DNA from 3 places in the Streptomyces sp. NPDC059499 genome. Region 3 is predicted to be linked to each of the others. Evidence: riboswitches for the same ligand, from Rfam matches in the RefSeq annotation. Region 3 holds a riboswitch; each other region holds the start of a gene.

Region 1 (10,306 bases), on a different contig from region 3:
ATCATCATCATCCTCACGGGTGTGTACCTGACGCTGTTCTTCCACCCGAGCATGAACGAGGTCGTGTACCACGGCTCGTACGAGCCGATGCAGGGCATCCGGATGTCCGAGGCCTACGCCTCGACGCTGGACATCAGCTTCGACGTCCGCGGTGGTCTGCTCGTTCGGCAGATCCACCACTGGGCCGCGCTGATCTTCCTGGCCGGCATGTTCGTGCACATGATGCGCGTCTTCTTCACGGGTGCGTTCCGCAAGCCCCGTGAGATCAACTGGATGTTCGGCTTCCTGCTGTTCGTCCTGGGCATGTTCACCGGGTTCACCGGCTACTCGCTCCCGGACGACCTGCTCTCCGGTACGGGTGTCCGCTTCACCCAGGGCGCCATCCTGGCGACGCCGATCGTCGGTACGTACCTCTCGATGTTCCTGTTCGGCGGGGAGTTCCCCGGCGGCGACTTCGTGGCCCGGTTCTACTCGATCCACATCCTGCTGCTGCCGGGCATCATGCTCGGTCTGGTCGTGGCCCACCTGATCCTGGTCTTCTACCACAAGCACACGCAGTTCGCGGGTCCCGGCAAGACCAACAAGAACGTCGTCGGCATGCCCCTGCTGCCGGTGTACATGGCGAAGGCCGGAGGGTTCTTCTTCCTCGTCTTCGGTGTCATCACCGTCATCGCGGGCATCGCCTCGATCAACCCGATCTGGGCCCTCGGCCCGTACCGCCCGGACCAGGTGTCCACCGGCGCCCAGCCCGACTGGTACATGGGCTTCGCCGAGGGTCTGATCCGAGTGATGCCGGGCTGGGAGATCAACCTGTGGGGCCACACGCTCGTCCTGGGTGTGTTCATCCCGCTGACGGCCTTCGGCCTCGTGCTGGCGGCGATCGCGGTCTACCCCTTCATCGAGTCCTGGGTCACCGGGGACAAGCGCGAGCACCACATCCTGGACCGTCCGCGCAACGCCCCGACCCGTACGGCCTTCGGTGTCGCATGGATCACCGAGTACGTCATCGTCTTCATCGGTGGTGGAAACGACCTGTGGGCCACGCACTTCCACCTGTCGCTGAACGCCATCTCGTGGTTCGTCCGGATCTTCATCTTCGTGGGCCCGGTCATCGCGTTCATCGTGACGAAGCGGATCTGCCTCGGCCTCCAGCGCCGCGACAGGGACAAGGTGCTGCACGGACGCGAGTCCGGCACCATCAAGCGCCTGCCGCACGGTGAGTTCGTCGAGATCCACGAGCCGCTCAGCCAGGGCCAGCTGCACACGCTCACCGCGCACGAGCAGTACAAGCCGATCGAGATCGGCCCGACGGTCGACGAGAACGGTGTCGAGCGCAAGCCTTCGGCGCTGCAGAAGCTGCGGGCCAAGCTCAGCAAGAGCTACTACGGCGAGCAGAGCCAGATCGCCAAGCCCTCCGCCGAGGAGTACAAGGAGATCACCAGCGGCCACGGCCACCACTGATCACCTGAGCTGATCGCCACAGCAGGAGCCCCGTCCATTCGATGGACGGGGCTCTTCGCTGTCTCCGGGGCTGGATAGGGTGGGGGGATTCTTCTATCGGCTGTGGACCCCAGGAGCGGACCATGAACGTTGTGACCCCGGACGGCGGCGACAGCGTGGCGGACCGTTCCTGGCCCGGCGTGCTGATGCCCCTCCTGCGCGGCGAGAGCCTGACGGCCGAGGACACCGCCTGGGCGATGGACCGCATCATGAGCGGCGAGGCCACCGACGTGCAGATCGCCGGCTTCGTGATCGCGCTGCGTGCCAAGGGCGAGACCGTCGACGAGGTCACCGGACTCGTACGCACCATGTACGAGCACGCCCACACGATCCAGGTGCCCGGCCGCACGGTCGACATCGTGGGCACCGGCGGCGACCTGGCCAAGACGGTCAACATCTCCACCATGTCGGCGATCGTCGTCGCCGGGACCGGCGCCAAGGTCGTCAAGCACGGCAACCGCGCCTCCTCCTCGGCGAGCGGGGCCTCCGACGTGCTCGAGAAGCTCGGCGTCAACCTCGAGCTGACCCCGCAGGGCGTCGTCCGGGTCGCCGAGGAAGCGGGCATCACCTTCTGCTTCGCGGTGAAGTTCCACCCCGCCCTGCGGCACGCGGCGAGGGCCCGCAAGGAGCTCGGCACGCCGACCACCTTCAACATCCTGGGCCCGCTCACCAATCCGGCCCGGGTCCGCTCCCAGGCCGTCGGCGTCGCCGACCTCAAGATGGCGCCGATCGTCGCGGGCGTGCTCGCCGACCGGGGGAGTTCGGCGCTGGTCTTCCGGGGCGACGACGGCCTCGACGAGCTGACCACCACGGCGACCTCCCGGGTCTGGATCGTCCGGGACGGCGCCGTGCGCGAAGAGGCGTTCGACCCGCGGGACGTCGGCCTGGACCTGGTGCCGGTCTCGGCGCTGCGCGGCGCCGACGCCTCGTACAACGCGGACGTCGCCCGGCGGATGCTGGACGGGGAGACAGGCCCCGTACGCGACGCGGTGCTCCTCAACTCCGCTGCCGCGCTGGTCGCGCTCCACCCGGGCGAGGGCACGCTGAACGAGCAGATCGCGGCCGGGATCGCGAAGGCCGCGGAATCGATCGACTCGGGTGCCGCCAAGCGGGCGCTGGAGCGCTGGGTGGCCGCCAGCAACGCCTGAGGCAGGGCCGTGTGGAACGGGGCGCAGTCCGGATCGCGGACTGCGCCCTTGCGCATGTGGTCAGGTATGGCAAGATGCTGCGCAGGTCATGAGTGACAGCGAATAAGCCCCGGCTCGCTGTCCGGCAACCCTCCGTCCGTGGCGGGGTGCCCCGGGTGAAGACCAGGCCGCAGGCAGCGAGGTCTGTGGCAAGCGCGGGCCCCTAGGCATCTGTGAATGCCAACCCCCGGGGTCCTGGTCCCCAGGGAGCCTCTTGTGAGCAAGCGAATGCGATAGGGCTCAACGCCCTCTTCCGCGCACCCTCTTCTTCTTTTCCCGCGCTGCCGCGTATCTGCCGGCGTCGGGATTTCGCCTGCCTGTTACGGGAGTTCGCCATGTCTGTCTCCACCGCTGCCGCCGACCAGACCATTTGTGCCCCGCTGCCGGTTCTGGGAGCCGATGTCACTGTTCCTCTGGTTACGGGCGGCGAAGTCACCTATGCCGCCCTCGACTACGCGGCGAGCGCCCCGGCCCTGCAGCGCGTGTGGGACGACGTGGCCGCCTACGCCCCGTACTACGGCAGCGTGCACCGCGGCGCCGGCTACCTCTCGCAGCTCTCCACGGACCTCTTCGAGAGCAGCCGCGTCACCGTCGCGGAGTTCCTCGGCTGCCGTGCCGAGGACCAGGTGGTCTTCACCCGCTCGACGACGGACTCCCTCAACCTGCTGGCCGCCGCACTCCCCGCGGACTGCCAGGTGTTCGTGTTCGAGACCGAGCACCACGCCTCGCTGCTGCCCTGGCGCGACGCCCGCGTGACCTACCTCGACGCCCCCCGTACCCCGGCCGAGGCCGTCGTGACGCTGGAGCGCGCGCTGGCCGGCCGCGACCCCTACGGCCCCGCGCTGGTCTGTGTGACGGGCGCGTCGAACGTCACCGGTGAACTGTGGCCGGTGCAGGAACTGGCCGCCGCCGCCCACGCGCACGGTGCCCGGATCGTCCTCGACGCCGCACAGCTGGCACCCCATCACCCCGTGGACATCGCGGAACTGGACGTCGACTGGGTCGCCTTCTCCGGGCACAAGCTGTACGCGCCGTTCGGCTCGGGCGTCCTCGCGGGCCGGGCCGACTGGCTGCGGGACGCGGAGCCGTACCTCGCGGGCGGCGGCGCCTCCCGGAAGGTCGCCCGGCGCGCCGACGGCGGCGTCGACGTGGAGTGGCACACCACGGCCGCCCGGCACGAGGCCGGATCGCCCAACGTGATCGGCGTCTACTCCATCGCCGCTGCCTGCAAGGCCCTGACCGAGGCCGGGTTCGACCAGCTCGTCGCGCGTGAGCAGCAGCTCGTCACCCGGGTCCGTGAAGGCCTGGCCGAGGTCCCCGCGGTCAAGGTGCTCTCCCTGTTCGGCGACGACGCCCCGAGGGTCGGCGTCATCTCCTTCGTGGTCGAGGGCTGGAACAGCTCGCACTTCGCCGCGGCGCTCTCCGCGGAGTACGGCATCGGGGTCCGCGACGGCCTGTTCTGCGCCCACCCGCTCGTACGGACCCTGCTGGGCAGCGAGCCGCAGGACCCGGGCGAGTGCGGCGCCCCGGAGGCCGAGCCGGGCGAGCGGTCCCTCAACGCCATCCGGGTGAGCTTCGGGGCCGGTACGCCGGACGAGCACATCGAGCGGTTCCTGGGCGCGGTCCGGGAGCTGGTGGGCGCGGGTGCCCGGTGGACCTACCGCACCGAGGACGGGCGCTGCGTCCCGGACAGGGGCGCTGCGCAGGTCTGACCCGGCCGGGTACGGCTTCGGCCGGGGACGGGAGGCGATGGCCCCGTCCCCGGCCGAAGCCGTACGCCGTGTCCGGTCGTCCTACGCGTCGAGACCGATGGCGAAGGCCGCCTCGAGGTCGTGCTGCGAGTACGTGCGGAACGCCACGTGCGTGTCGGTGCCCTCGACGCCGGGGATCTTGCTGATCCGGCCGGGAATGACATCCGCCAGATCGTCGTGCTTGGCCACCCGGACCATGGCGATCAGGTCGTACGTACCGGTGACCGAGAAGACTTCGCTGACGCTGTCCAGCGCGGCGACGGCCTCGGCGATCTCGGGGATCCGGTCCACGCTGGTTTTGATGAGCACGATCGCGGTGATCACGGCTGGCTTTCTCCCTCGGTGGCCGTGGCTGGAGACTTCACTCTAGCCCCACCCCGGTAGCGCCCCCAGGCGTAGAGGAACCCGGCCGCGAAGCCCGCGACATGGGCGAGGTAGGCGACGCCGGGGCCGCTGCCCGCGCCCTGCGCGGCCAGCCACTGCAGCGCGAACCAGAAGACGAGCACGATCCAGGCGGGGAAGCGCAGCGGCAGGAAGAAGAGGAACGGGAAGAGACTGGTGACCCGGGCCCGGGGGAAGAGGTAGAGGAACGCGCCGAGCACCGCCGAGATCGCCCCCGACGCGCCCACCAGGGTCTGGTCGGAGCCGGAGTGCGCGACCGCGTAGACGACCAGGGCCAGATAGCCGCAGCAGACATAGAAGAAGACGAACTCGGCCCGGCCCATGCGCTCCTCGGCCATCGCCCCGAACACGTACAGGAACAGCATGTTGCCCAGCAGGTGCAGCCAGCTCCCGTGCACGAAGAGGGCGGTCAGCGGGGTGAGGGCGGCGTGCGCGGAACCGTCCAGGAGTTCGCTGGGGATCACCCCCCACCGCTCGAAGTACCCGGCCTGCGCGGCGAGCAGGGCGTCCGCCGTGCCGTAGGCCGGATTGAACCCGGAGAGCGGGCTGATCAGGAACACGGCGGAACAGGCCGCGATGAGGCCGTAGGTGACCGGTGCGCCGCCCGCCGAGGCCGCGGCCCCGAACTCTCTGGCCCGCTCCCGCCACCCGGCATCCCGCCAATCGATCACGTACAGAGCATGACGCACCGGCGGAGAACGTGACAGATCGCCTCGCCGTGCCGATGGGTAAACGCGAGGCCGTAGGGTTACCGCAGGACATCGCAGTTCGACGGCGCACCGCGAGATCGAAGACCTGGGCAGTACGAGACTCGACGAAAGAGGACGCAACGATGACGACGGTTCCCACGCCCACCGACGGGACCCGCTGGCGCTGCACGCTCTGCGGCAACCTCACCCGCTTCGATGTGACGCGCTCCTCCAAGGTCGTGGAGTACGTCCACCTCGACCTGGCCGGGGAGTCGAGTGTCGAGGAGCGGGAGGTGGTCAGTGAGACCATCGAGTCCGTGCGCTGTCGTTGGTGCAACGCGGTGGACCAGATCGAGCTGGTCGACCGACCGGGTGCCGACTCCTGACGGGGCTGTGCGGACAGACATATTGGGGTGATGGATGGTGGAGCAGCCGACAGGCGGCGCCGGACCGGCCGACGCGGCCGACGGCGCCGCGGAGTCGCTCGACCGTCCGCTGCCCGAAGGCGTGCGCCGCAAGGTCGTGGCGCTCGTCTCCGACGCCTTCGGCGGCCTGACCGTCGGCGAACTTCCCCCACAGCTCAGGCAGTACGCCCGCTTCACCCCGACCAGGCGCGCCAAGTTCGCGGGCAACGCGATGGCGGCCGCCCTCGAGAGCGATCCGGTCTTCCGCCGGCGCATCGGTGAGCGGATCGGCCAGGGCCAGCCGGAGCTGGCCGCGGCGCTGGAGTCCGGCGCGCCGCCCGCCGCCGCCGATCCGGTCGATGTGGCCGCGGCGGCGTACGTGCTGCGGCCGGCCGGCTGGGTCAAACTGGTGGCCGCGGCGGGCGAAGAGGTCCAGCGAGCCGACGCCGAGCGGGTGGACGAGGAGACCCGGCGCGAGCTGGAGAGGCTGCGCGAGGAGCTCGCCCACGCCCGCAGCCACACCAGGAGCGAGACCGAGCGGCTGCGTTCGGAACTGGACGCGGCCCGCAAGGAAGCGGAATCCCTGCAGCGCAAGCTGCGCAGCGCCCTGAGCGAGGTGAAGCGCGGCGAGGCGGCCCTGCGCAGGGGCAGCGCCGAGACGGACACCGTGCGGGCCGAGGCGGCCGCCCAGGTGTCCGCTGCTGAGAGCGAGTCCCGGCGCCTGAAGGCGCGCCTGGCCGAGGCGGAGACCTCTGTCGAGGCGAGCCGCAGGGCGGCCAGGGAAGGGCGTTCCGTCGAGGACATGCGGCTGCGGCTGCTCCTGGACACCGTGCTCGACGCGGCTCAGGGGCTCCGCCGTGAACTCGCGCTGCCGCCCTCCTCGATCCGCCCGGCCGACAGTGTCGAGGCGGTGGAGCCGGGCCGCATGTCACCGAAGGACATTGCGGCCAGGGCCCTTTCGGAGACGGATCCGGCGCTGCTCGACCAGCTGCTCGCGCTGCCGCAGGCGCATCTGATCGTGGACGGCTACAACGTCACGAAGACCGGCTATCCGCAGATGCCGCTGGAGAAGCAGCGGTTGCGGCTCCTGGGCGGCCTCTCGGTCCTCGCCGCGCAGACGGGCGCCGAGATGACCTGTGTCTTCGACGGGGCCGAACTGGCCGCACCCGTCCTGCTCGCGCCGCCGCGTGGGGTGCGTGTGCTGTTCAGCAAGGCGGGGGTGACGGCCGACGAGCTGATCAGGCAGCTGGCCCGCGCGGAACCGCCGGGCAGACCCGTCGTGGTGGTGTCCACCGACCGCGAAGTGGCCGACGGGGTGGCGAAGGCGGGCGCTCGGCCCGTCGCGTCCGCATTGCTCCTGAAGCGCCTTTCACGCGTCTAGTTCGTCATGTGTGGCATGTGCGGCTTGTCGGAATTTTGGGAACGTACCGTCAAGTCGCCACTACACGCGGTGTGATGAAAGTAAAGAAGTGCCTGGTGTGACGAGATTTTTCCTGTGAGGATTTGAACTGATCACAGGATGGTCACTAGGGTCAGGCCTCGAACCTTCGCACGGTTGATCACCCACCAGGGGTGACAGCGAAGGAACCGCCGAGTCCGTGACGTGCACGGAGCCGGGGATTCAGTCCCCCACAGCCCGGTAGGCGGCTCGAGGAAGAAGGAGCTCGCCTTCGTGGCGTCCCACCGTCGTCCCAAGCAGCCGAGCCGCACCCGCGTGACCGTGCTCACCGCGACCGCCGCTGCGGCCGTGGCCCTGACTTCCCAGGCTGCGCACGCCGATCCCAAGCCGACCAAGAACGAGGTCAAGGCGAAGGTCGACAAGCTCTACCACGAGGCCGAGGCCGCCACCGAGAAGTACAACGGGGCCAAGGAGCAGCAGGACAAGCTCAAGAAGCAGGTCGACGCGATCCAGGACAAGGTCGCGCGCGGCCAGGACGAGCTCAACACCATGCGTGGTGAGCTCGGTTCGCTCGCCACCGCGCAGTACCGCTCCGGTGGCATCGACCCGTCCGTCCAGCTCTTCCTGGCCTCGGACCCGGACACCTTCCTCGACCAGGCCTCGGCGCTCGACCAGCTGACCGCCAAGCAGACCGAGTCGCTGCAGAAGATCCAGTCCAAGCAGCGCACCCTCGCGCAGCAGCGCAAGGAGGCGCAGGCGAAGCTCGGCGACCTCGCCGACGTCCGCAAGACCCTGGGTGAGAACAAGAAGAAGTTCCAGGGCAAGCTCGCCGACGCCCAGAAGCTCCTGAACACCCTCACCGCCGCCGAGCGGGCCAAGATGGCCGCGGACGACCAGCGCGCCAGCCGCGCCGCCGGTGAGCGCGTCAACCTCGGCAACGAGGTCCCCGCATCGGCTCTCGGTGGCGCCGCCCTCAGGGCCGCCGCCACGCAGCAGGGCAAGCCGTACGTCTCCGGCGGCACCGGCCCGAACTCGTTCGACTGCTCGGGTCTGACCCAGTGGGCCTACGCCCAGGCCGGCGTCCAGATCACCCGCACCACGTACACCCAGATCAACGACGGTGTCCGGATCGGCCGCAGCGCCCTGAAGCCGGGCGACCTGGTCTTCTTCAACAACACCTCGCACGTGGGCCTGTACGCGGGCAACAACCAGATCCTGCACGCCCCGAAGCCGGGCACCGTGGTCCGCTACGAGTCGATGGACTACATGGGCACCTTCCAGTTCGGCGTGCGGATCTGACGCCCGAACGGGCGAATCGCCGCACCCTTCGCTGAGCCCCGCCCCGCCGGAGACCGACAGGTCACCGGCGGGGCGGCGCTGTTTGTCCCCTTCCCGCGCCCGGGCGTGGCCTTTGGTCGCTCCGTAGCCGTCCGGTTACTGTCTGCGCTGCCGTGCAGCTCCCGGTCGTCGGTCCGCCCTCCAGGGCGGCAGGGGCTGCGCACATCTGCGTACAGCGGAAGGGAGTGCGGCTTCCTGTGGTGTCGCATCGCCGTCCCACCCGGCCCGGCCCCACCCGGGGCATCCGGGCCACCGTCCTGTCGGCCGCCGCGGCCACCGCGGCGGCCACCCTCGGCGCAGCCCCGGCGGGCGCGGAACCGCAGGACACCCGGGAGAGCACGAAGGCCAGGGTCGACCAGCTGTACGGGGAGGCCGAGCGCGCCACCGAGCAGTTCAACAAGGCCCGGGAGAACGTCGACCTGCTGCGCGGCCAGGTGGACAGGGCCCAGGACGCGGCGGCCCGTGCCCAGGAGGGCATCAACCGGATGCGGACCGCCCTCGGCTCCATGGCGGGTGCGGAGTACCGCTCGGGCGGCATCGACCCCTCGCTCGCGCTGCTGCTCTCCTCGGACCCGGACACCTTCCTGGACCGGGCCGCCGCCCTGGACCGGCTGGGAGACCGCAGGGCCGTGCTGCTGCACAAGCTCCGGCAGGCTCAGCGCAGGATCGCCCAGACCCGTGCCGAGGCCACCGGAGCCCTCGCCGGGCTGGAGCGCAACCGGGCGGCCGTCACCCGGCACAAGCGCACCGTCGAGGGCAAGCTGGCCCGGGCCCGGCAGCTCCTGCACTCACTGCCCGCCGAGGACCGCGAGAGCCTCGGCCGCGCTTCGCGGTCCGCCGGGCACGAGGCGCTCCCTCCTCCCGGTGCCGCCTCCCCACGCGCGCTGGCGGCTCTCATGGCGGCCCGGCAGGCACTCGGCAGCCCGTACGTGTGGGGCGCCGACGGTCCGTCCGCGTTCGACTGCTCCGGGCTGATGCAGTGGGCGTACGCCCAGGCGGGGGTCAGCCTGCCGCGGACCTCCCAGGCCCAGCGGAACGCGGGCCGCATGGTGCCGCTCGGGGAGGCGATGCCCGGGGACCTCGTCGCCTACCGTGCCGACGCGAGCCACATCGGCATGTACGCGGGGAACGGCCAGGTCATCCACGCCCCGTACCCCGGCGCCCCGGTGCGCTACGACCCCGTCGGCATGATGCCCGTCTCCTCGGTGACCCGCGTCTGACCGTACGATCGGCAGGATGGCTGTTCGGACGCGGAACGCGCGGCGGGGACGCACCCGCACACGGAGCACGGCGGGCGCCGTGCTCGCCGGGCTGCTCCTCGCGTCCGCCTGCTCCCTGCCGCAGGACTCCGCGGCCGGCCTCACCGCCCGGGAGATAGGCACCACCCTGGACCGCAGGGCCGCCGCCGTGATGGGACACGACCCCGACGCCTACCTGGCCTCGCTCGACCCGCGGGCCACGTCCTTCCGGGCGGCCCAGCGCACCGAACTGGAGAATCTGGCCGACATACCCCTGGAGTCCTGGGCGTACAGGGTCAAGGACGTGACCGAAGAGGGCTCCGGCCGGGTCACCGCCGACGTCGAGCTGCGCTACCGCTTCAAGGGCTACGACAACGCCCCGATGTCCTCCGCCCGCA
Region 2 (10,306 bases), on a different contig from region 3:
GTGTGTGCGCCCGTCCGTCCCCCCTCCGGCCGGGCGCGAGGGGTCGGATAGATTGCCGAATCGATACTCCGGTGGTGTAGACCTCCACGGTGGACGTGAGGCAGGATCGCGGCTCATCGCCGGATCGGTCATCGGTGCGAACCCAGAGGGATGGACAGTTCTGTGCAGCGGCGCTTGGTGGGTCTGACCGCGGCGGTGGCCGCATTCGGCATGACGGCAACGTTGTCCGGCTGTGGCACGGAGAGCGGTTCCAAGGAGGTCACCCTGAAGTTCGTCGCGGCCGACTACGGCACGGGCGCGGAGAACAGCTCCGAGAAGTACTGGGACGACGTCGCCCGGAAGTTCGAGAAGGCCAACCCCGGCATCAAGGTCGACGTCAACGTCCTCTCCTGGAAGGACGTCGACCGCGAGGTCGCCGCCATGGTGAAGGCCGGCGACGCCCCCGACATCGCGCAGATCGGCGCGTACGCCGACTACGCCAGCGCGGGCAAGCTGTACGACGCCGACGAGATGCTCGCCATCCGCACCTCGGCCAACTTCCTTCCCTCGCTCAGCGACGCGGGCAAGGTCGACGGGGAGCTGTACGGCCTGCCGTTCGTGGCCAGCACCCGGCTGCTGTTCTACAACAAGGAGCTGTTCGCGAAGGCGGGCATCGACGCCCCGCAGACCTGGGACGACATCCAGGCCGATGCCTCCGCGCTCAAGCAGCGTGACGTCACCTACCCCTTCGCCCTGCCGCTCGGCCCCGAGGAGTCCCAGGCCGAGACCATGATGTGGATGCTCAGCGGCGGCGGCGGTTACACCGACGACGTCGGCTCGTACAGCATCGACTCCCCTCAGAACATCGCCACCTTCAAGTGGCTGAAGGACAACCTCGTCGGCAAGGGCCTCACCGGCCCCGTCGCCCCCGGCAAGCTCGACCGCGCGACGGCCTTCGACGCCTTCACGAAGGGCCAGGTCGGGATGCTCAACGGCCACCCGACGCTGATGCAGGAGGCCGAGAAGAAGGGCGTCGACGTCGGCATGGTCCCGCTGCCCGGGATCGACGGGCCCTCCAAGGGCTCGATGGGTGTCGCCGACTGGATGATGGGCTTCAAGGAGAACGGCCACCGCGAAGAGATAGGCAAGTTCCTCGACTTCGCGTACACCGACGACAACGTCCTGGCCTTCGCCGACCAGTACGACCTGCTGCCCGTGACCGGCAGTGCCTCCGAGGTGATGGAGGCGGACGAGAAGTACAAGGCGCTGTACGACTTCCTCGAGGCGCTGCCGAACTCCCAGCTGTACCCGTTCGGCAAGACGTCCTGGGCGACGGCCAGCGAGGCGATCAAGGAGAAGATCGGCTCGGCCGTGGAGCCGAACGGCAACCCGGAGGGCATCCTCGGGCAGATCTCGGAGGAGGCGCGTCGGGCGGAGGCCGCGGAGTAGGTTGGTTGATATGACCGCAGCCGACGACCCGCTCCCCGACGAAGGGCGTGCGGTGCTGGCCCTGGAGCGGCGCTCCTGGGCCGGACCCGGTGCGAAGGAACGGGCGATCCGGGAGCAGCTCGGCATCTCGCCGGTCCGCTACTACCAGCTCCTCAACGCCCTGATCGACGACCGCCGCGCGCTCGCCGAGGACCCGGTGACGGTGAACCGGCTGCGGAGGGTGCGGGACGCGAGACGCGGGCGGCGCTGAGCCCCCGGCACCGCCGGACGGATGTCCTCGCCGCCGGACCGGGTTGATCGTGCCCCCACCACGGGCGCCCCGTCACCGATACGCTCGGAGCATGGGCAGCAACCCGGACCAACCTCTGCCGACCCCGTCCACCCAGGCCGGCCGTGAAGGCCTCGCCGCGCTCCTCGCGCGCCCCGACCGCGCCGTGATCGCGCTCGATTTCGACGGCACCCTCGCCGACATCGTGCCCGACCCGGAGCAGTCGCGGGCCCATCCCGGGGCCGTACCCGCACTCGCCGCGCTCGCGCCGCAGGTCGCCTCCGTCGCCGTGATCACCGGACGCCCCGCGGGCGTCGCGGTCCGGTACGGCGGCTTCGCCGGGGTGCCCGGCCTCGATCACCTCGTCGTCCTCGGGCACTACGGCGCGGAACGCTGGGACGCCGTCACCGGTACCGTGCACGCCCCCGCCCCGCACCCCGGCGTCGCCGCCGTCCGCGCCGAACTCCACGGCGTCCTGCACGAGGTGGGTGCCTGGCACGGCACCTGGATCGAGGAGAAGGGACAGGCCGTCGCCGTACACACGAGGCGGGCCGACGACCCGCAGGCGGCCTTCGAGTCCCTGCGCGAACCCCTCGGGCACCTGGCCGCCCGGCACGGGCTGATCGTCGAACCGGGCCGCCTCGTCCTTGAGTTGCGCCCGCCGGGCATGGACAAGGGAGTGGCACTCGCGGAGTACGTACGGGAGGCCGGCGCCGGGTCCGTCCTGTACGCCGGGGACGACCTGGGCGACCTCGCCGCGTACGCAGCCGTCGAGAAGCTCCGCGCCGAGGGGCCGGACGGCACCCCGGGCCTCCTGGTCTGCAGCGGCACGGAGGTTCCCGAACTCGCCGAGCGTGCCGACCTGCTGCTGCCGGGCCCGGCGGCCGTGGTGGGCCTGTTGGAATCCCTGGCCCGGCGCATCGGGAAGCTCTAACCCCGCAGGGCGTCCAGCTGGTCCAGGAACCACTGCTGCGGCGGCAGCGCGGTCGCCGCGGCGGCCAGCCGCTTCGTGCGGGCGCTGCGCTCGTCGTCCTCCATCGTCAGCGCCTCGTGCAGCGCCGCCGCCGTGGCCGACACGTCGTACGGGTTGACCACGACGGCGTCCTCGCCGAGCTCCTCGTAGGCTCCCGCCTCCCGCGAAAGCACCAGCGCGCAGCCGTTGTCGGAGACGACCGGGACCTCCTTCGCGACGAGGTTCATGCCGTCGCGGATCGGGTTGACCAGTGCCACGTCCGCCAGCCGGTACGCCGCGAGCGAGCGGGCGAAGTCGTCGTCGACGTGGAGGATGACCGGGGTCCAGCCCTCCGTGGCGTACTCCGCGTTGATCGCGTCGGCGACGCGCTGAACCTCGGCCGTGTAGTCGCGGTACACCGCGAGGTCCTGCCTGGAGGGGTACGCGAACGCCACGTGCACCACCCGCTCGCGCCATTCGGGGCGCTCCTCCAGCAGGGCGCGGTAGGCGTGCAGCCCCCGGACGATGTTCTTGGAGAGCTCGGTGCGGTCCACCCGCACGATCGTCCGCCTGCCGGCGCCCACCTGCTCCCGAAGCGTCTCCATCCGCTCGTCCACGTCCGCCTCGTGGGAGCGGCGGCGCAGGAAGTCCGCGTCGGCGCCCAGCCCATGCACCCCGATCCGGGTGCGGCCGGTGCCGCCCAGGACCTCCGTGCAGCAGCTGATGAACGCGTCCGCCCAGCGGCGGGTCAGGAACGCGGCCCGGTCGGCACCCAGGATGCCGCGCAGCAACTGCTCACCGATGTCGTCGGGCAGCAGCCGGAAGTAGTCGACGGGGGCCCACGGGGTGTGCGAGAAGTGGCCGATCCGCAGATCGGGGCGCAGCTCGCGGAGCATGCCGGGCACCAGCGACAGGTGGTAGTCCTGGACCAGGACCACCGCGCCCACGCCCGCCTCCTCGGCGAGGGCCTCGGCGAAGGCGCGGTTGTACGCCTCGAACGACGCCCACTGCCGACGGAACTCCGCGTCGAACACCGGCTCCAGCGGTGTCTGGTAAATCATGTGGTGGACGAACCAGAGCACCGAGTTGGCGATGCCGTTGTACGCGTCGTCGTGGACTCCGGCGTCGATGTCGAGCATGCGGACGCCGGGCTCCGACAGGCCTCGCCGGACCGACTCGCGGTCGCCGTCGCTCAGGGCCGCGCACACCCACAGCTTGTCCTCGACGGCGCTCAGACCGGAGACGAGGCCGCCCCCGCCGCGCTTCGAGTCGAGCGTGCCGTCCTCGCGCAGCGCATAGGACACGGGGCCGCGATTGGACGCGACGAGGACCTGGGCAGAGTGCTCGGAGACCATGTACCCGAACCTAGCCCGTTCGGGAAGCCGCCAAACGCGAAGCCAACCGCGAAACGTCACGCCGCGTGGCGGGACGCGTACTCCGTGATCTCCCGCATCGGCGGCCGCTCCTCGGTGTCCACCGCATGGGTGCGCGGTACGAAGCCGCTCTCGCCCCGCTCGAACTGGGTGAGCACGGGCCGCACCAGATGCCCCCGGGAGAGCCGCAGCTGAGCGGTGCGGTAGATCGCCGCCGCCATGCGGCCGAGCGCCTGGCCGTCCTGGTGGCGGTGCTTGCGCACGCCGACGTCCACCTGCGCCAGCGCGTCCAGGCCCACGGTGTGCAGGGCGTCGACGAGCAGGCCCAGCTCCACCCCGTAACCGACGGGGAAGGGGAGCCGTTCGAGCAGGGAGCGGCGTACGGCGTACTCGCCGCCCAGCGGCTGGACGAAGCCGGCCAGCTGAGGCCAGTGCAGGTTGAGCAGCGGGCGTGCCACCAGTTCGGTGACCCGACCGCCCTGGCCTGCGGCTTCTCCCAGGGGGCGGTCGTACATGGCCTTGACGAACTGGACCTCGGGGTCCGTCAGCAGGGGGCCGACGATCCCGGAGACGAAGTCCGCGGAGAAGTCCTTGAGGTCGGCGTCGATGAAGCAGACGATCTCACCGCTGGTCACCAGCAGTGACCGCCACAGCACCTCGCCCTTGCCGGGTACGGCCGGTATCCGGGGGAGTATCGCGTCCCGGTGCACCACCCTGGCACCCGCCCGGCGGGCCACTTCGGCGGTGGCGTCGGTGGAACCGGAGTCGATCACCACCAGCTCGTCGACGAGCCGGACCTTCTCCATCAGCTCGCGCCGGATCTCCTCGACGATCGCTCCGACCGTCTCCTCCTCGTTCAGGGCGGGCAGGACGACGCTCACCCGGGCGCGGCGCGGATCCCTCGCGCGCGCGGCCGTGAGGCGGTCGAGCGGGCGGTCGTCGGCCGACCAGGAACGCCTGGTCAGCCAGCGTTCCACCTCTTCCAGCACGGTCGATACTCCCTGTATGTGATCCATCTCGCGGTTCGGACGACTATCTCAATCGTCCAGGGCTTCGGTTACAGTCTTGAACAACGCGGATGACCCTCGCATGTCGGGGTCGGTCCGCGAATAAATGCCCGGATCGATGGTCCGGTGCCATAGCGCTCATCCAGAGGGACTGAGGGAACGGCCCGTTGAAGTCCCGGCAACCCCCCTGCCGACCGCAAGGTCACGGTGGGGAAGGTGCCAATTCCGTCTTGTGGCGAAATACGCCGCAAGGAAGATGAGGAGAAAGGGCTCCGCCATCATGTCTGTTCAGACAGTTGCAGCGAACACCGATTCTTCTGCCGTGGACCTCGGTTCCGCCGCAGCACTTTCCTGCCGCGAATGCGGCGAGCGTTTCGAGCTCGGTCCCATTTTCGCCTGTGCGTCCTGTTTCGGGCCGCTCGAAGTGGCGTACGACCTGCCGAGCGGCTCCCCGGAAGAGCTCAAGAAGCGCATTGCCGAAGGCCCCGACAACATCTGGCGCTATGCGCCGCTGCTGCCCGTTCCGGCCGATGTCGCGAGCAAGCCCAACATCAACCCCGGCTTCACGAAGCTGGTCAAGGCCGACAACCTCGCCCGTGAGCTGGGCGTCACCGGCGGTCTGTACGTCAAGGACGACTCCGGCAACCCGACGCACTCCTTCAAGGACCGTGTCGTCGCGATCGCCGTCGAGGCCGCCCGCGCCTTCGGATTCACCACCCTGTCCTGCTCCTCCACCGGCAACCTCGCGGGTGCGGTGGGCGCCGCGGCGGCCCGCGCCGGCTTCCGCTCGTGCGTGTTCATCCCGCACGACCTGGAGCAGGGCAAGATCGTCATGGCCGCGGTGTACGGCGGCGAACTGGTCGGCATCGAGGGCAACTACGACGACGTCAACCGCTTCTGCTCGGAGCTCATCGGCGACCCGCTCGGTGAGGGCTGGGGCTTCGTCAACGTCAACCTCCGCCCGTACTACGGCGAGGGCTCCAAGACCCTGGCGTACGAGATCTGCGAGCAGCTCGGCTGGCAGCTGCCCGACCAGATCGTCATCCCGATCGCGTCCGGGTCGCAGCTCACGAAGATCGACAAGGGCCTGCAGGAGCTGATCAAGCTCGGCCTGGTCGAGGACAGGCCGTACAAGATCTTCGGTGCCCAGGCCGAGGGCTGCTCCCCGGTCTCCACCGCCTTCAAGGCCGGGCACGACGTCGTACGGCCGCAGAAGCCGAACACGATCGCCAAGTCCCTCGCGATCGGCAACCCGGCCGACGGCCCGTACGTCCTGGACATCGCCCGGCGCACCGGCGGTGCCGTCGAGGACGTCAACGACGAGCAGGTCGTCGACGCGATCAAGCTGCTGGCCCGCACCGAGGGCATCTTCGCGGAGACCGCGGGCGGTGTGACGGTCGGTGTGACGAAGAAGCTGATCGACGCCGGTCTGCTGGACCCGACGCTGACCACCGTCATCCTGAACACCGGTGACGGCCTGAAGACGCTGGACGCCGTCGCCCCGACGACCGGCCTGTCGGCCACGATCCGGCCGAGCCTGGACGCGTTCCGCGACGCGGGCCTCGCCGCCAGCTGACCACCCGAGACCGAAGGAAGGCACCCCATGAGCGTCAAGGTCCGTATCCCCACCATCCTCCGCACCTACACGGGCGGTCAGGCCGAGGTCCCGGCCGAGGGCACGATCCTCTCCGAGGTCATCGAGTCCCTGGAGAACAACCACCCGGGCATCGCGGCCCGCGTCCTGGACGACCAGGGCAAGCTGCGCCGCTTCGTGAACGTGTACGTCAACGACGACGACGTGCGCTTCGAGGGCGGCCTGCAGACCGCGACCCCGGACGGCGCCGGCATCTCGATCATCCCGGCCGTCGCCGGAGGCTGACCCGCCGAGCACCGTGCCCGGAGGCCGGCCGCCGGGCACCGTTGCCGGAGGCCGAGCCTCCTGTACGACTTCACAGCGTGAACACCGTTGCCCCCTCCGCAAGAGAAGCGGAGGGGGCAATTCTGCATGGTTGAGCGCGGTACAGTTGGGGAAGTCCCCTCCGCTGCCTGTGCCGCCCGCATATGAGAATGCGCCCGGTCGCGATAAGAAGCAGCCAAAGTACGTGAACTCCTTGCGCCATAAGTGGCCTTTGTCAGGCCCGACTTGCCCTGGAATCTTGTGAGTTGCACCTATCCGGGCGTTCAGCTGTGCCCAGAATTCTCGTCCGATTGCCCTGTTGCAGAGGGCAGTTGGGCAGATACATTCGGCCGCGGTCGACGCGTTCCGGCGCACGCCACCCTCTCCTGTCGGAGGGTGAGTTCTGACCCGGGCCCGCGAAGTGCGGTCCTGTGCAAGGGCCAGTAATAGGGGAGTTAGGCATGGCTCAGGGCACCGTCAAGTGGTTCAACGCGGAGAAGGGGTACGGCTTCATCGCGGTCGACGGTGGTGCGGATGTTTTCGTCCACTACAGCGCGATCCAGATGGACGGGTACCGCACCCTCGAAGAGGGTCAGCGAGTTGAATTCGAAATCTCGCAGGGCCAGAAGGGGCCGCAGGCGGACATGGTCAAGCTCGCCGTCGGCTGAGCTCGGCGCGGTCGGCCAACGACACTACTCACACACGCAGGGCCCGTACCTCCGAAGAGGGGTACGGGCCCTGCGTGCGTCCCGCGAGCCCCCGGCGGTTGTCCACATCTGGAGGGGGACGCTTGCACTCGCAGGGGTCGAGTGCTAATCATTGGCGTTAGCACTCTCCAGGTGAGAGTGACAGAAACTTGGACCGGGCCGGTGAGGCCCGCAGGCTCACGGGGCAAGGAACCGCTGAGCACGCTGGCCGTCCGTCGCGGGCGCCTCTCGGTCCGGAGAAATCCACCCCTGTCCGGGAGGACCACTTCACATGGCCAAGATCATCGCGTTCGACGAGGAGGCACGGCGCGGTCTCGAGCGCGGGATGAACCAGCTCGCCGACGCCGTCAAGGTCACCCTCGGCCCCAAGGGCCGAAACGTCGTCCTCGAGAAGAAGTGGGGCGCGCCCACGATCACCAACGATGGTGTTTCCATCGCCAAGGAGATCGAGCTCGAGGACCCGTACGAGAAGATCGGTGCGGAGCTGGTCAAGGAGGTCGCCAAGAAGACGGACGACGTCGCCGGCGACGGTACGACCACCGCAACCGTTCTCGCCCAGGCGCTCGTCCGCGAGGGCCTGCGCAACGTCGCCGCGGGTGCCAACCCGATGGCTCTCAAGCGTGGCATCGAGAAGGCCGTCGAGGCCGTCTCCGCCGCTCTGCTGGAGCAGGCGAAGGACGTGGAGACCAAGGAGCAGATCGCTTCGACGGCCTCCATCTCCGCTGCCGACACCGAGATCGGCGCCAAGATCGCCGAGGCGATGGACAAGGTCGGCAAGGAAGGCGTCATCACCGTCGAGGAGTCCCAGACCTTCGGTCTGGAGCTCGAGCTCACGGAGGGTATGCGCTTCGACAAGGGCTACATCTCGGCGTACTTCGCGACCGACATGGAGCGTATGGAGACGTCGTTCGACGACCCGTACATCCTGATCGTCAACTCCAAGATCAGCAACGTGAAGGACCTCCTTCCGCTGCTCGAGAAGGTCATGCAGTCGGGCAAGCCGCTGCTGATCATCGCGGAGGACGTCGAGGGCGAGGCCCTGTCGACCCTGGTCGTCAACAAGATCCGTGGCACCTTCAAGTCCGTCGCCGTCAAGGCTCCGGGCTTCGGTGACCGCCGCAAGGCCATGCTCGGCGACATCGCCATCCTCACCGGTGGCACCGTCATCTCCGAGGAGGTCGGCCTCAAGCTCGAGAGCGCCGGCGTCGACCTGCTCGGCAAGGCCCGCAAGGTCGTCATCACCAAGGACGAGACCACGATCGTCGACGGAGCGGGTGACAGCGACCAGGTCCAGGGCCGCGTCAAGCAGATCCGTGCCGAGATCGAGAACTCCGACTCGGACTACGACCGCGAGAAGCTCCAGGAGCGCCTCGCGAAGCTGGCCGGCGGCGTGGCCGTCATCAAGGCCGGCGCCGCGACCGAGGTGGAGCTCAAGGAGCGCAAGCACCGCATCGAGGACGCGGTGCGCAACGCCAAGGCCGCCGTCGAGGAGGGCATCGTCGCCGGTGGTGGCGTCGCGCTGCTGCAGGCCACGGCCGTCTTCGAGAAGCTCGACCTGACGGGTGACGAGGCCACCGGTGCCAACGCCGTCAAGCTCGCGCTGGAGGCCCCGCTCAAGCAGATCGCCGTCAACGGTGGTCTCGAGGGTGGCGTCATCGTCGAGAAGGTGCGCAACCTTCCGATCGGTCACGGCCTCAACGCCGCGACCGGCGAGTACGTCGACATGATCGCCGAGGGCATCATCGACCCGGCGAAGGTCACGCGCTCCGCTCTGCAGAACGCCGCGTCCATCGCCGCGCTCTTCCTCACCACCGAGGCCGTCATCGCCGACAAGCCGGAGAAGGCCTCTGCGGCTGCTCCGGGCGGCATGCCGGGCGGTGACATGGACTTCTGATCCCCTGGGATCAGCAGCTCCACGCAGTACCCGTACGACGCCGGCCCCCGGGATTTCTCCCGGGGGCCGGCGTCGTCGTGTCCCCGCGTCGGTACCGGATACTGACGGCCCCTGCAGCCATCCCTGAGGAGCGCACAAGGATGACCACCGACTCCCGTACCGGGCCGCCGAGTTCCGGCGACGAGCGCGAGACCCTGCGCGCCTTTCTCGACTACCACCGAGCGACCCTGGCCATGAAGTGCGAAGGGCTGGACGACGAGGAGCTGCGGCGGCAGTCGATGCCCCCGTCCACGCTCTCGCTGCTCGGACTGGTGCGGCACATGGCCGAGGTGGAACGGGCCTGGTTCCGCCGTGTGTTCGAGGACAACGGGGCGCCCATGGTCTGGTCCGACCGGATCGACTTCCAGGCGGCGTACGACGCGAGTGCCTCGACCAGGAAGGAGGCCTTCGGCGCCTGGGAGGCCGAGGTGGAGAACTCGCGCCGGATCGAGAGGGAGGCCGAGTCCCTGGACGTGCTGGGCCTCCAGCCGCGCTGGGAGAAGGAGGTGTCCCTGCGGATGGTCATGGTGCACGTGCTCCTGGAGTACGGCCGCCACAACGGCCACGCGGACTTCCTGCGGGAGGGCGTCGACGGCACCGTGGGGGCCTGAGCTCCGTCGTGGTCGCACGGGCTCCGTGGTGCGGGCTCCGGACCGGCTGCTCTGCGCACGAACAGTGAACGCAAAAACATGACGTGACTCTGCATGTATTCGTCATCGATCAGAAAGGTTCTGGCAGAAC
Region 3 (10,306 bases):
GATCGTATGGCCGCAACGCGCGAAGCCGTCTCCCAGGAGTCCGTACGATGACGACCCCTCGTCCGTCCGCCGCGCCCGCATCCGGCGGTGGCTGCCCCGCGCACGCCGCCACCGCCCCCGTACCGCTCAGCGGCCCGGAGTTCCACACCGCACCGCAGGCCCTCTACCGGACCATGCGGCACGAGTACGGGCCCGTCGTGCCGGTCGAGCTCCCCGGCGGCTTCCCGGCCTGGCTGGTCGTCGGGTACCGCGAGCTCCACCAGGTCACCAGTGACGGCGAGTTGTTCCCGAGAGATGTCGGGCTATGGAACCAGTGGGAGCACATTCCCGAGGACTGGCCGCTGCTCCCCATGGTCGGCCGCCCGATGCCGTCCATCTACTTCACCGCGGGCGCCGAACACCGGCGGCATGCCGAGATGGTGGTGCCCGCGCTCGAGAGCGCCGATCCGTTCGAGATCCGGGGGCATTGCGAGCAGCTCGCCGACCGCCTCATCGACGACATCTGCAGCCGGGGCACGGCCGACCTCGTCGCCGAGTTCGCCGAACCGCTGCCCCTGCTCGTCCTCGCCCGGCTCGTCGGCTTCCCCGACGCCGAAGGAGCGGACATCGCCCGGGTCCTGAAGGACCTGGCCGACGGGGGGCCCGGCGCGCAGGAGGCGTACGGGCGGTTCGCCGAGCACATGCAGCGGCTCGTGGCGGTCAAGCGGGACGCGCCCGGGGACGACATCACCTCCCGGATGCTCGCGAACCCGGAGCCGTTCACCGATCAGGAGTACGCGCTCGACCTCATGGCCATCACCGCCGCCGGCCATCTGACCACGGCCGACTGGATCAGCAACTCCCTGCGGCTGATGCTCACCGAGGACCAGTTCGCCGACTCGCTCGTCGGCGGTCGGCGCAGCGTCGGCGACGCCATGAACGAGGTCCTCTGGGAGGAGAGCCCGACCCAGATCCTCGCCGGCCGCTGGGCGGTCCGCGACACCCAGCTCGGCGGACGGACGATCCGCGCCGGGGACATGCTGCTGCTCGGTCTGGGGGCGGCCAACACCGACCCCCTCGTACGCCAGGACCTGGGGTCCGGCGGTGCCACGAGGCACGGCAGCAACAGCGCGCACCTGGCCTTCAGCCACGGTGAGTACCGCTGCCCCTTCCCCGCGCAGGAGATTGCCGAGATCATCGCCCGTACCGGGATCGAGGTCCTCCTCGACCGGCTGCCCGATCTCGAACTCGCCGTCGCCGAGAAGGACCTCGTCCGGCGGCCGTCCGCCTTCCTGCGCGGGATGAACGCGCTCCCCGTCCGCTTCGCTCCCGTACGTACGACAGGAGATCTGCTGTGAACTGCCCTCACGCGACCGTGGTCATCGACCCCATGGTCCAGAACCTCGACGGTGAGACCGAGCAGCTGCGCCAGGCGGGGCCGCTCGCGCGCATCGAGCTGCTGGGGGTCCCGGCGTGGACCGTCACGCGGCACGCCGAGGCACGTCAACTGCTCGTCGACCCGCGGCTGGTGAAGGACCTGGACGCCTGGGGGCTGTGGAGGAGCGGGGAGGTCACCCACGCGTGGCCCCTGATCGGAATGATCGATGCCGGTCGCTCCATGTTCACGGTCGACGGCGGCGAGCACAGGAGGCTGCGGACGAAGACCTCCCAGGCGCTCACCCCGCGCCGGCTCGAGGCGGTCCGCCCCGCCATCGAGAAGTTCACCGAGGAGCTCCTCGACGCCCTCGCCGAGCAGGGCAAGGACGGGGTCGTCGACCTCAAGGCCGTCTTCGCCCAGCCGCTGCCGATGCGGGTCGTCGGGCTGCTGATGGGGGTGGACGAGGACCAGTTCCCGATGCTGACGAAGCAGTACAAGGCCTTCTTCTCCATGCTCACCCCGCAGGAGGAGCGTCTGGCGCTGCTGCGGGAGCTGGACGTCTTCTACACCGATCTCGTACGGGAGAAGACGGCGCGGGCCACCGACGACCTCACCAGTGCGCTGATCCTGGCCGACGAGGGCGGCGAGCCCCTCACCGAGGAGGAGGTCGTCGGCAACCTCAAGGCCATGGTGGCCGCCGGGCACGAGACCACGATCGGGCTCATCCTCAACGCCGTACGCGCACTGCTCGCCCATCCCGACCAGCTGCGGATGGTGCTGGACGGGGAGATCCCGTGGGAGACGGTCGTCGAGGAGACGCTGCGCTGGGACACGCCCACCACGCACCTGCTGATGCGTTTCGCCACCGAGGACATCCAGGTCGGCGACCAGGTGATCGCCGCGGGAGAGGGCGTCGTCATCTCCTACCGGGTCATCGGACGCGACGCCGAACACCACGGCGAGGACGCCGACTCCTTCGACATCACCCGTCCGACACCGATCCGGCACATGACCTTCGGTCACGGCCCCCACATCTGCCCCGGTGCCGCGCTGTCACGGGTGGAGGCCGGCATCGCACTCCCCGCCCTTTTCGCACGCTTCCCCGCGCTCAAGCTCGCGATACCGGACGACGAGATCCGCAAGCTGCCGGTGATGACGCAGAACGACATGGAGGCCTTCCCCGTCCTGCTGCACGGCTGAGGCGGGTCGGATCAGGAGGGCATGCGCGAGGGCGGGGACGCGTACGGGCGGGAGGCATCGCGCCCGTACGCGGGGGGTGGTCCGGCGGCCCCGACGTCCTCCCGGCTCCTGTTACGCTTTTGACGGGTCATGAGTTCCAGTGGAAAGCCCCGGCTCGCTGGACGGCACCCCGCTCCGCTGCGGGTGCTCCGGGTGACGACCCGCTCCGCGCGGCACCGTGCGGGGAACAGCGGACCACCGGGGACGGGCCCCCGGGGTCCAGGACCCCGGAAGGCGACAACAGCCATGCTTCCCCACCTCATTCACCACGACGCCTGCGCGCGCTACGCGCCCGGCCACCACGTGCACTGGATCCACGCCAAGAAGTGCGTACAGGAACCCGGCCAGGCCGTGGAACTCCTGCTGACCGCGGGCGATGTCCGCGACGACGGCTGGCTGGTCCTTCGCGCGGCCTTCGAACACCCCGGCGGCCTGCCCGAGGTGTGGATGCACGCTCCCGCCGATCTGCGGGAGTTGCTCACGGACCACCGCGGGCGCGTGTACTGGCTGCCGCGCTGGCACGCGCTGCGCTTCGTCGGCCTCGGCGGTGAGGCGACCGGCCTCGTGAACGTGGGGACCGAGGGCGGACCGCTGTGCGGGACGACCGCACCCGATCCCCAGCACACGGGCCGCGGGAACTTCACCTACGGGCTGTAGCCGACCAGCCCCAGGAACGGTTGCGTTCGGCCGGCACCGCCCCTTTCGGGCGGGCCGGTCCGTTCGTGATACCGGACAGAGTCCGGGTTTTCGTCGAATGCGCGCTCAATCCGTTGACGCAAGACGTGTTCGATTCTACGGTCCCGTCCTGGCCGCTCGTCCGGAGTTACGAGCGCCGTTCGGCACGTCGAACACGTCAATGTCATGCGCATGGCAACCTCCTGGCCCTCGGTGACGACTGCCGGGTACCCCGACACGACCGAAGAAGGTCTCCTGATGAGCCGCATCCCGACAAGAATTCCGCGAAGGACCCTCGCCGCCCTGCCCGCCGCGCTCCTGCTGGCGCTCGTGCCGACGAGCGCGTCCGCGTACCCCAACCCCGGTGTCGTCAACGGCGACATCGTCGTCCACGACCCCACCATGATCCGGAGCACGTCCGGCCAGTACCTGCTCTACTCCACCGGCGAGGGCCTCCAGCTCCGCACCTCCACCGACCGCACCGCCTTCGGCCGGTCGGGCAACGCCTTCACGACGAAGCCGAGCTGGTGGAAGAACTACTCCTCCGCATCGGACCCGTGGGCCCCTGATATCTCCTACCGCGGCGGCAAGTACCTGATGTACTACGCCGTTTCGTCCTTCGGGTCGAACACGTCGGCGATCGGCCTCGCGGCGTCCACCACCGGCCTGGCGGGCAGCTGGAGCGACTACGGGATCGTCTACACCTCGAACTCGTCGAGCGACTACAACGCCATCGACCCCAACCTCTTCGTGGACGACGACGGCAAGTGGTGGCTGTCCTTCGGCTCCTGGTGGACCGGGATCAAGATGATCCGCGTCGACCCGTCGACCGGCAAGCAGTACGCCGGAGACACCGCACGCCGCTCGCTCGCCTCCCGCCCCACCGGTACCAAGGCGGTCGAGGCGCCCTCCCTCGTGAAGCGCAACGGCTACTACTACCTCTTCGCCTCGTACGACACCTGCTGCGCGGGCACCAGTTCCACGTACAAGATCAAGGTGGGCCGGGCGACGAGTGTCACCGGGCCCTACTACGACCGCAACGGCGTGAACATGCGCAGCAACGGCGGCACCCCCGTCATGGAGTCCCACGGCCGGTACATCGGCCCCGGCGGCCAGTCGATCCTCGCCGACTCCGACGGCGACCTGCTCGTCTACCACTACTACGACGGCCAGGACAACGGCACCCCGAAGCTCGGCGTCAACCTACTGAACTGGAGCAGCGGATGGCCCGTCGCCTACTGACCCTGCTGAGCGCCCTCCTGCTGGCCCTCGCGCTGGGGCAGCCGGCCTCCACGCAGGCGGCGCCGTCCGGGACGTCCTCCGTACAGGCCGCCGAGGGGCGTCCGTACACCAATCCCGTCAAGGCGCAGAAGGGAGCCGACCCCTGGATCTCGTACCACGACGGCAACTACTACCTGGTGTCGACGAGTTGGACCGACGTCATCACCATGCGCAGGTCGCCGACCCTCGCCGGGCTCGCGACCGCGCCGAGCGTGCAGGTCTGGCAGGGCGACGCCGCCTCGCGCTGCTGCAACATCTGGGCACCCGAACTGCACTACTCGGGTGGCCGCTGGTACCTCTACTTCGTCGCCGGGCAGAACATCGCCGACTACAACCCCACCCAGCGGGTGCACGTGCTGCAGAGCGCGGGTACGGACCCGATGGGCCCGTACACGTACAGGAACCAGCTCGGCAGCACCTGGATGCTGGACCCGAGCGTGCTCACGCTCAACGGCTCGATGTACCTGCTGGGCAGTGCGAGCGGCGGCGGTACGCAGAACCTGGTGATCGCGCCGATGTCGAACCCGTACACGCTCAGCGGCTCGTTCTCGACGATCTCCACGCCGACGTACGACTGGGAGAAGTCGGGCGGCACGGTGAACGAGGGCGCCGAGGTGCTGCAGCGCGGCGGGAAGACGTTCATCGTCTACTCCGCCAGCGGCTGCTGGACCCCCGACTACAAACTCGGGCAGCTCACCCTGACCGGATCCAACCCGCTCTCCGCCTCCTCCTGGACGAAGAAGTCCACCCCGGTCTTCCAGCGCAACAACGCCGCCGGAGTGTACGGGCCAGGGCACAACGGCTTCTTCACCTCACCCGACGGCACGGAGAGCTGGATCGTCTACCACGCCAACGACGCGGCGTCCGACGGCTGCGACAACGGGCGGACGGCGCGGGCACAGAAGTTCACGTGGAACAGCGACGGGACACCGAACCTCGGCACGCCCGTCGCCCTCGGTACGACACTGGCCGGGCCCTCCGGCGAGAGCGCGGCCACGCCGACCGCGTACACGGTGGTCAACAGGGCCACCGGCAAGTGCCTGGACGTGAACGGTTCGTCGACCGCCGACGGAGCGAACGTCCAGCAGTGGACGTGCAACGGCGGCACACAGCAGAGATGGCGCATCGAGGACCAGGGCGACGACACGAGCCGCCTGGTCAACGTCGCCTCGGGCAAGGTGCTCGACACGGCGGACTGCTCCGCAGCCGACGGCGCCGACCTGCGCCAGTGGTCGTGGCTGAACAACACCTGCCAGCGCTTCGGCCTCGTCACCACGGCTGCCGGCGGCTGGGTACGCATCGTCAACCGGGCGAGCGGGAAGGTCGCCGACGTGGCCGACTGCTCGGCCGCCGACGGTGCGGACGTACGGCAGTGGTCGTGGCTGAACAACAACTGCCAGCAGTGGAAGCTCACTCCGGCAGCCTGAGGCCCCGAGCCGCGTGATCCGGACGAGGGGAGGACCCAGGGGTCCGGGCCGCCACCCGGACCCCTGGGTCCTTCGTCACGAGAGGTTCTAGGCTGCGGTCGTATGGTCCCTCTCCTGGCGTTCGCCCCGCACCGTTCCACCACGGCAGGGCTCCTCGCGGACGCGGCGCGCGAGCGCGGTACGGAGGTCGTGATCCTGCCCCGGGACGGGATCCCGGACCGGCTGCGGGGGAGCGGGCGCGCGCACTACTACGGTGGCCCGCACTTCGCCGCGGAGGCCGCCGGGCCCCTGGGGATATCACTCCTGGAACCGGACGAGGGCTGGCTGGACGCTCTGCCGTACGCCTTCACCGGACGCAGGATCAGGCGCGTCAAGCTGTCGGAGGCCCGCAGCGAGAAGGGTCCGGTCTTCGTGAAACCGCCCACCGACAAGAGCTTCCCTGCCGCCGTGTACGAGGACGGCAGCGCGCTCCAGGTGACCTCACCCGGGAGCGACCCGCTGGTCCAGGTCAGTGAAGTGGTGACCTGGGCACAGGAGTTCAGGCTCTTCCTGCTCGACGGAGAGGTCCGGACCGGCTCCCAGTACGCCACCTTCGGCCGACTGGACGCCGCGCCCCTGGAAGGGCACCCGGAGGAGACCGGGATCCGGGACTTCGCGGAGCGGCTGGCGGACGCGTGCGGTGTCACGTTGCCCAGCGGCGTGGTGGTCGACGTCGGACGGATGCGGGGTGCCGGCAGCCGGGACACCGAGCGGTGGGCCGTGGTCGAGGCCAACATGGCCTGGTTCAGCAATGTGTACGCGGCCGATCCGGCCGGTGCGCTCGACGTGGTGCTGCGGGCCGCGGGGCCCCGAGGACTGGTCCGGGAACGGGACCTGCGGTTCCGCAGCGTGTGAGACGGGCCTCCGGCCCCCGGCCCGGAATCCGGCCACGAGCCGTGGCAACCTTTCGGGCGGTCGTGGCGACTACCGGCAGGAACCCCCACCTCTTCCCGACGGAACGGACCAGGCCATGGCAGCGAATCGACGACGTACCACGGCCGCCCCCCGACAGGGCCGCGCCCTGGTGGCGGGAGCGGCGGCGCTCGTGGCCGTCGTGTCGGTGCAGGCGCACGGGTCGGCGTCGGGCACCCCGGCGGCGAGCACCCTCACCGTCGCCAAGGACGGCACCGGTCAGTACACGACCGTGCAGGCCGCCGTGAACGCGATACCGGCGGGCAACACCGCGCGCGTCATCGTCTCCGTCAAGCCCGGCACCTACCGCGAGACGGTGAAGATCCCCTCCACCAAGCAGAACGTCACGCTCCAGGGCAGCGGATCCGGCCGCGGTGACACCGTCATCGTGTACGACAACGCCTCCGGCACGCAGAAACCCGACGGGTCGGGCACCTACGGCACGAGCGGCAGCGCCACCGTCGCAGCCGAGGCGAACGGCTTCCAGGCCCGCAACCTCACGATCTCCAACGACTTCGACGAGGCCGCCCACCAGAACATGAGCGGACTGCAGGCCGTCGCCCTGCGCACCGCCGCGGACAAGGTCTTCCTCGACTCCGTCATCGTCACCGGAGACCAGGACACCCTGCTGCTCGACACCGCGTCCAAGACGACGTCCGGCCGTGTCTACATGACCAACTCCTACGTCGTAGGCAACGTCGACTTCATCTTCGGGCGGGCCAGCGCGGTGATCGACAGGTCGGTCATCACCCTGAAGAAGCGATGGGACGGCAGTTCCGCCGGCTACATCACCGCGCCCAGTACCGCCGCGGACCGCAAGGGCTTCCTGATCAACAACTCGACCGTCAACGGGGACGTCTCCGCGGCGAGCTTCTACCTCGGCCGGCCCTGGCACGCGGGCGGCGACGCCTCCCTCGACCCGATGGCCACCTTCCGGAACACCACGCTCGGTGCCGCGATCAAATCCGCCCCGTGGACCGACATGAGCGGCTTCTCCTGGAAGGACGACCGCTTCGCCGAGTACAGGAACACCGGGCCGGGCGCGGGTTCGGCGAGCAGCAACCGGCCGCAGCTCTCGGATTCCCAGGCCGCGGCCCAGGAGACCGCGGACTGGCTGGCCGGGTGGACACCGTCGGCATCCTGAGTCACGGTGTGCTGGAAGCAGCCGGGGATCCACGCGATCGAAGCGCTTCGACGCCACTCTGGACAGTCCCTGTGAGCGAGTCTAGGCTCCTCGGTGTCTATGCATGTCAGAGTGTAAAGGGAACCGGAAGTGGACGCTGTCGAAGCGCTTCACCAGGTCCCCTTTCGGTCCTCATCTGTAATGGAGAGCTGAATGGTCACGCTTGCCGAGGTCGCCCAGCACGCCGGAGTCTCCGCGAGCACGGTGAGCTATGTCCTCAGCGGGAAGCGGTCCATCTCCGCCTCCACCCGGGAGCGGGTGGAGCACAGCATCCAGCAGCTCGGCTACCACCCCAACGCGGGGGCGCGGGCCCTCGCCAGCAGCCGGTCCAACATCATCGCGCTCATGGTGCCGTTGCGCACCGACATGTACGTGCCGGTGATGATGGAGATCGCCATCGCGGTCGCCACGACCGCACGGACGCACGGCTACGACGTCCTCCTCCTCACCGGTGAGGAGGGCCCCGCCGCTGTCCGGCGGATCGCGGGGAGTTCACTCGCGGACGCGATGATCCTGATGGATGTCGAACTCCACGACGAGCGGCTCCCGCTCCTGCGCGAGTCCGGGCGGACCGCCGTCCTCATCGGCCTGCCCGCCGACACCGCCGGACTCACCTGCGTGGACCTCGACTTCGAGGCCACGGGGGCCCTGTGCGTGGAGCACCTCGCGGGTCTCGGACACCGTGAGATCGCGGTCATCGGTGAAGCCGCCGCCGTCTACGAGCGGCACACCGGCTTCGCCGAGCGGACGGTGGACGGCATACGGGCGAAGGCGCAGGAGACGGGCGTGCGGGTCCTGCACCGGCCCTGCGAGGGCGGGTACGCGGCGATGGCCGGCACCCTGAGCCGGGTCTTCGACGAGCGGCCGGGTACGACCGGCTTCATCGTCCAGAACGAGGCCGCCGTAGAGCCGCTGCTCAACCTCCTTCAGCAGCAGGGCCGTGCCGTGCCCGAGGACGTCTCCGTCGTGGCGATCTGCCCCGAACAGGTGGCCACACAAGCCTCGGTCCGTCTCACCTCCGTCGCCATCCCGGCGCAGGAGATGGGGCGCGGTGCCGTGGAGCAGGTGGTGGCCAAGCTCGCGGGCCGCGGGACGGACGAGGTCGAGCTGCTGGCACCCGAGCTGACCGTACGCGCGAGCACGGGTCCGGCTCCGGCCTGAGCCCCTTCGAACCGGACGGGCCGGTCCCCGCGGGGACCGGCTCCGCCCGTACGTGAGGGCCCGGGGATCAGCTCGACGAGACGTTGAACGAGTTGGTCCTGAAGTCCAGACCGCCCTGCGACGAGGTGATCTCGTAGCCGAACTGGACGTCGCCGATGGTCTCGTTGCCCCACCAGCCCTTGGTGTCCTTGATCCACTTCAGGATCGGCAGGATGTTCACGGTGCCGGAGGAGGAGTCCGAGGTCCGCAGGAACGAGAAGACCTGGTTGGCGCCGTTGTCACCCTTGTAGACGGCCCAGGTGTGGCCGCCCAGGGTCACGTTGCCCTGCGAGGTGCCGAGTGGGCCGACGGCGCCGTTGTAGTTGACCCAGAGCATGACTTCGTAGTCGTAGTCCGTGTCCCAGATGTCGTACGACGTGTTGTAGGCGCCGGAGGACGGGACCGTGACGTTGTAGTTGCTCGTCAGCGACGACAGCGACGTGATCGGCTTGTTCACGATCTTCTTGGCGTTGGGGTACGACTTGATGCCGCCGGTGTTCGGGTGGTTGGCCCAGACGCCCCAGTTGCTGGAGGAGTTGGCCCAGATGGACTGGGCGCCCGCTCCGGAACCCCAGATGTTGTTGTAGAGGATGTAGCCGTCGGACGTGGTGTAGTTGCCCCACTGGTCCGATGAGGACCAGATCAACGCGTGAGCCGGTGCCGCGGCGAAGCCGATCAGAGCCGCCGCCGCTGTCACGGGGGCGAGCAGGAGCCTGGTCAGGGTGCGTCGTTGTGCCATGGTGTCCCTTCCATGGGTGGGGGGAATCGCTACCGCGGTCTCAGGGTGAGGACGCGGTCCACGCCGGCCGTGAGGACCAGCGGAGCCTCGGGGTTGTCCGTGCCGGTCTCGACGAGTACGAACCCGTGTCCCGGGCGTACGTCGACACGGGCGTCGCGCGTCGGGTGCAGGACCGCCGTCGCGCCCTGGGCGGACCAGCTGAGGTCCAGCCCGGCGCCGAACCTGGTCCGGATGCCGCGGAGTTCGCCGGCGGG

Evidence for each region. A riboswitch is a leader RNA that binds a small molecule or an ion and turns the genes downstream of it on or off. The one in region 3 is predicted to bind S-adenosylmethionine.
Region 1: another riboswitch for S-adenosylmethionine. It lies ahead of ACFW9O_RS16280 (aminotransferase class V-fold PLP-dependent enzyme); the one in region 3 lies ahead of ACFW9O_RS30805 (hypothetical protein).
Region 2: another riboswitch for S-adenosylmethionine. It lies ahead of thrC (threonine synthase); the one in region 3 lies ahead of ACFW9O_RS30805 (hypothetical protein).

What each region holds. Positions count from the first base shown of each region.
Region 1 is NZ_JBHYTT010000006.1:65,900-76,205, reverse strand. It holds gene ACFW9O_RS16290 (ubiquinol-cytochrome c reductase cytochrome b subunit) at 1-1,461, shown strand, start outside; gene trpD (anthranilate phosphoribosyltransferase) at 1,584-2,648, shown strand; SAM riboswitch class IV at 2,733-2,849, shown strand; gene ACFW9O_RS16280 (aminotransferase class V-fold PLP-dependent enzyme) at 3,023-4,399, shown strand; gene ACFW9O_RS16275 (Lrp/AsnC family transcriptional regulator) at 4,481-4,762, opposite strand; gene ACFW9O_RS16270 (rhomboid family intramembrane serine protease) at 4,759-5,511, opposite strand; gene ACFW9O_RS16265 (hypothetical protein) at 5,673-5,915, shown strand; gene ACFW9O_RS16260 (NYN domain-containing protein) at 5,953-7,314, shown strand; gene ACFW9O_RS16255 (NlpC/P60 family protein) at 7,606-8,631, shown strand; gene ACFW9O_RS16250 (NlpC/P60 family protein) at 8,868-9,890, shown strand; gene ACFW9O_RS16245 (hypothetical protein) at 9,907-10,306, shown strand, end outside.
Region 2 is NZ_JBHYTT010000019.1:2,210-12,515, reverse strand. It holds gene ACFW9O_RS31330 (ABC transporter substrate-binding protein) at 151-1,428, shown strand; gene ACFW9O_RS31325 (DUF3263 domain-containing protein) at 1,439-1,678, shown strand; gene otsB (trehalose-phosphatase) at 1,770-2,630, shown strand; gene ACFW9O_RS31315 (trehalose-6-phosphate synthase) at 2,627-4,003, opposite strand; gene ACFW9O_RS31310 (glucosyl-3-phosphoglycerate synthase) at 4,060-5,010, opposite strand; SAM riboswitch class I at 5,164-5,291, shown strand; gene thrC (threonine synthase) at 5,309-6,604, shown strand; gene ACFW9O_RS31300 (MoaD/ThiS family protein) at 6,632-6,907, shown strand; gene ACFW9O_RS31295 (cold-shock protein) at 7,387-7,593, shown strand; gene groL (chaperonin GroEL) at 7,904-9,526, shown strand; gene ACFW9O_RS31285 (DinB family protein) at 9,667-10,176, shown strand.
Region 3 is NZ_JBHYTT010000018.1:38,847-49,152, reverse strand. It holds gene ACFW9O_RS30815 (cytochrome P450) at 48-1,337, shown strand; gene ACFW9O_RS30810 (cytochrome P450) at 1,334-2,557, shown strand; SAM riboswitch class IV at 2,683-2,793, shown strand; gene ACFW9O_RS30805 (hypothetical protein) at 2,843-3,253, shown strand; gene ACFW9O_RS30800 (arabinan endo-1,5-alpha-L-arabinosidase) at 3,530-4,513, shown strand; gene ACFW9O_RS30795 (family 43 glycosylhydrolase) at 4,495-5,979, shown strand; gene ACFW9O_RS30790 (ATP-grasp domain-containing protein) at 6,082-6,873, shown strand; gene ACFW9O_RS30785 (pectinesterase family protein) at 6,989-8,074, shown strand; gene ACFW9O_RS30780 (LacI family DNA-binding transcriptional regulator) at 8,267-9,274, shown strand; gene ACFW9O_RS30775 (hypothetical protein) at 9,342-10,052, opposite strand; gene ACFW9O_RS30770 (glycoside hydrolase N-terminal domain-containing protein) at 10,082-10,306, opposite strand, start outside.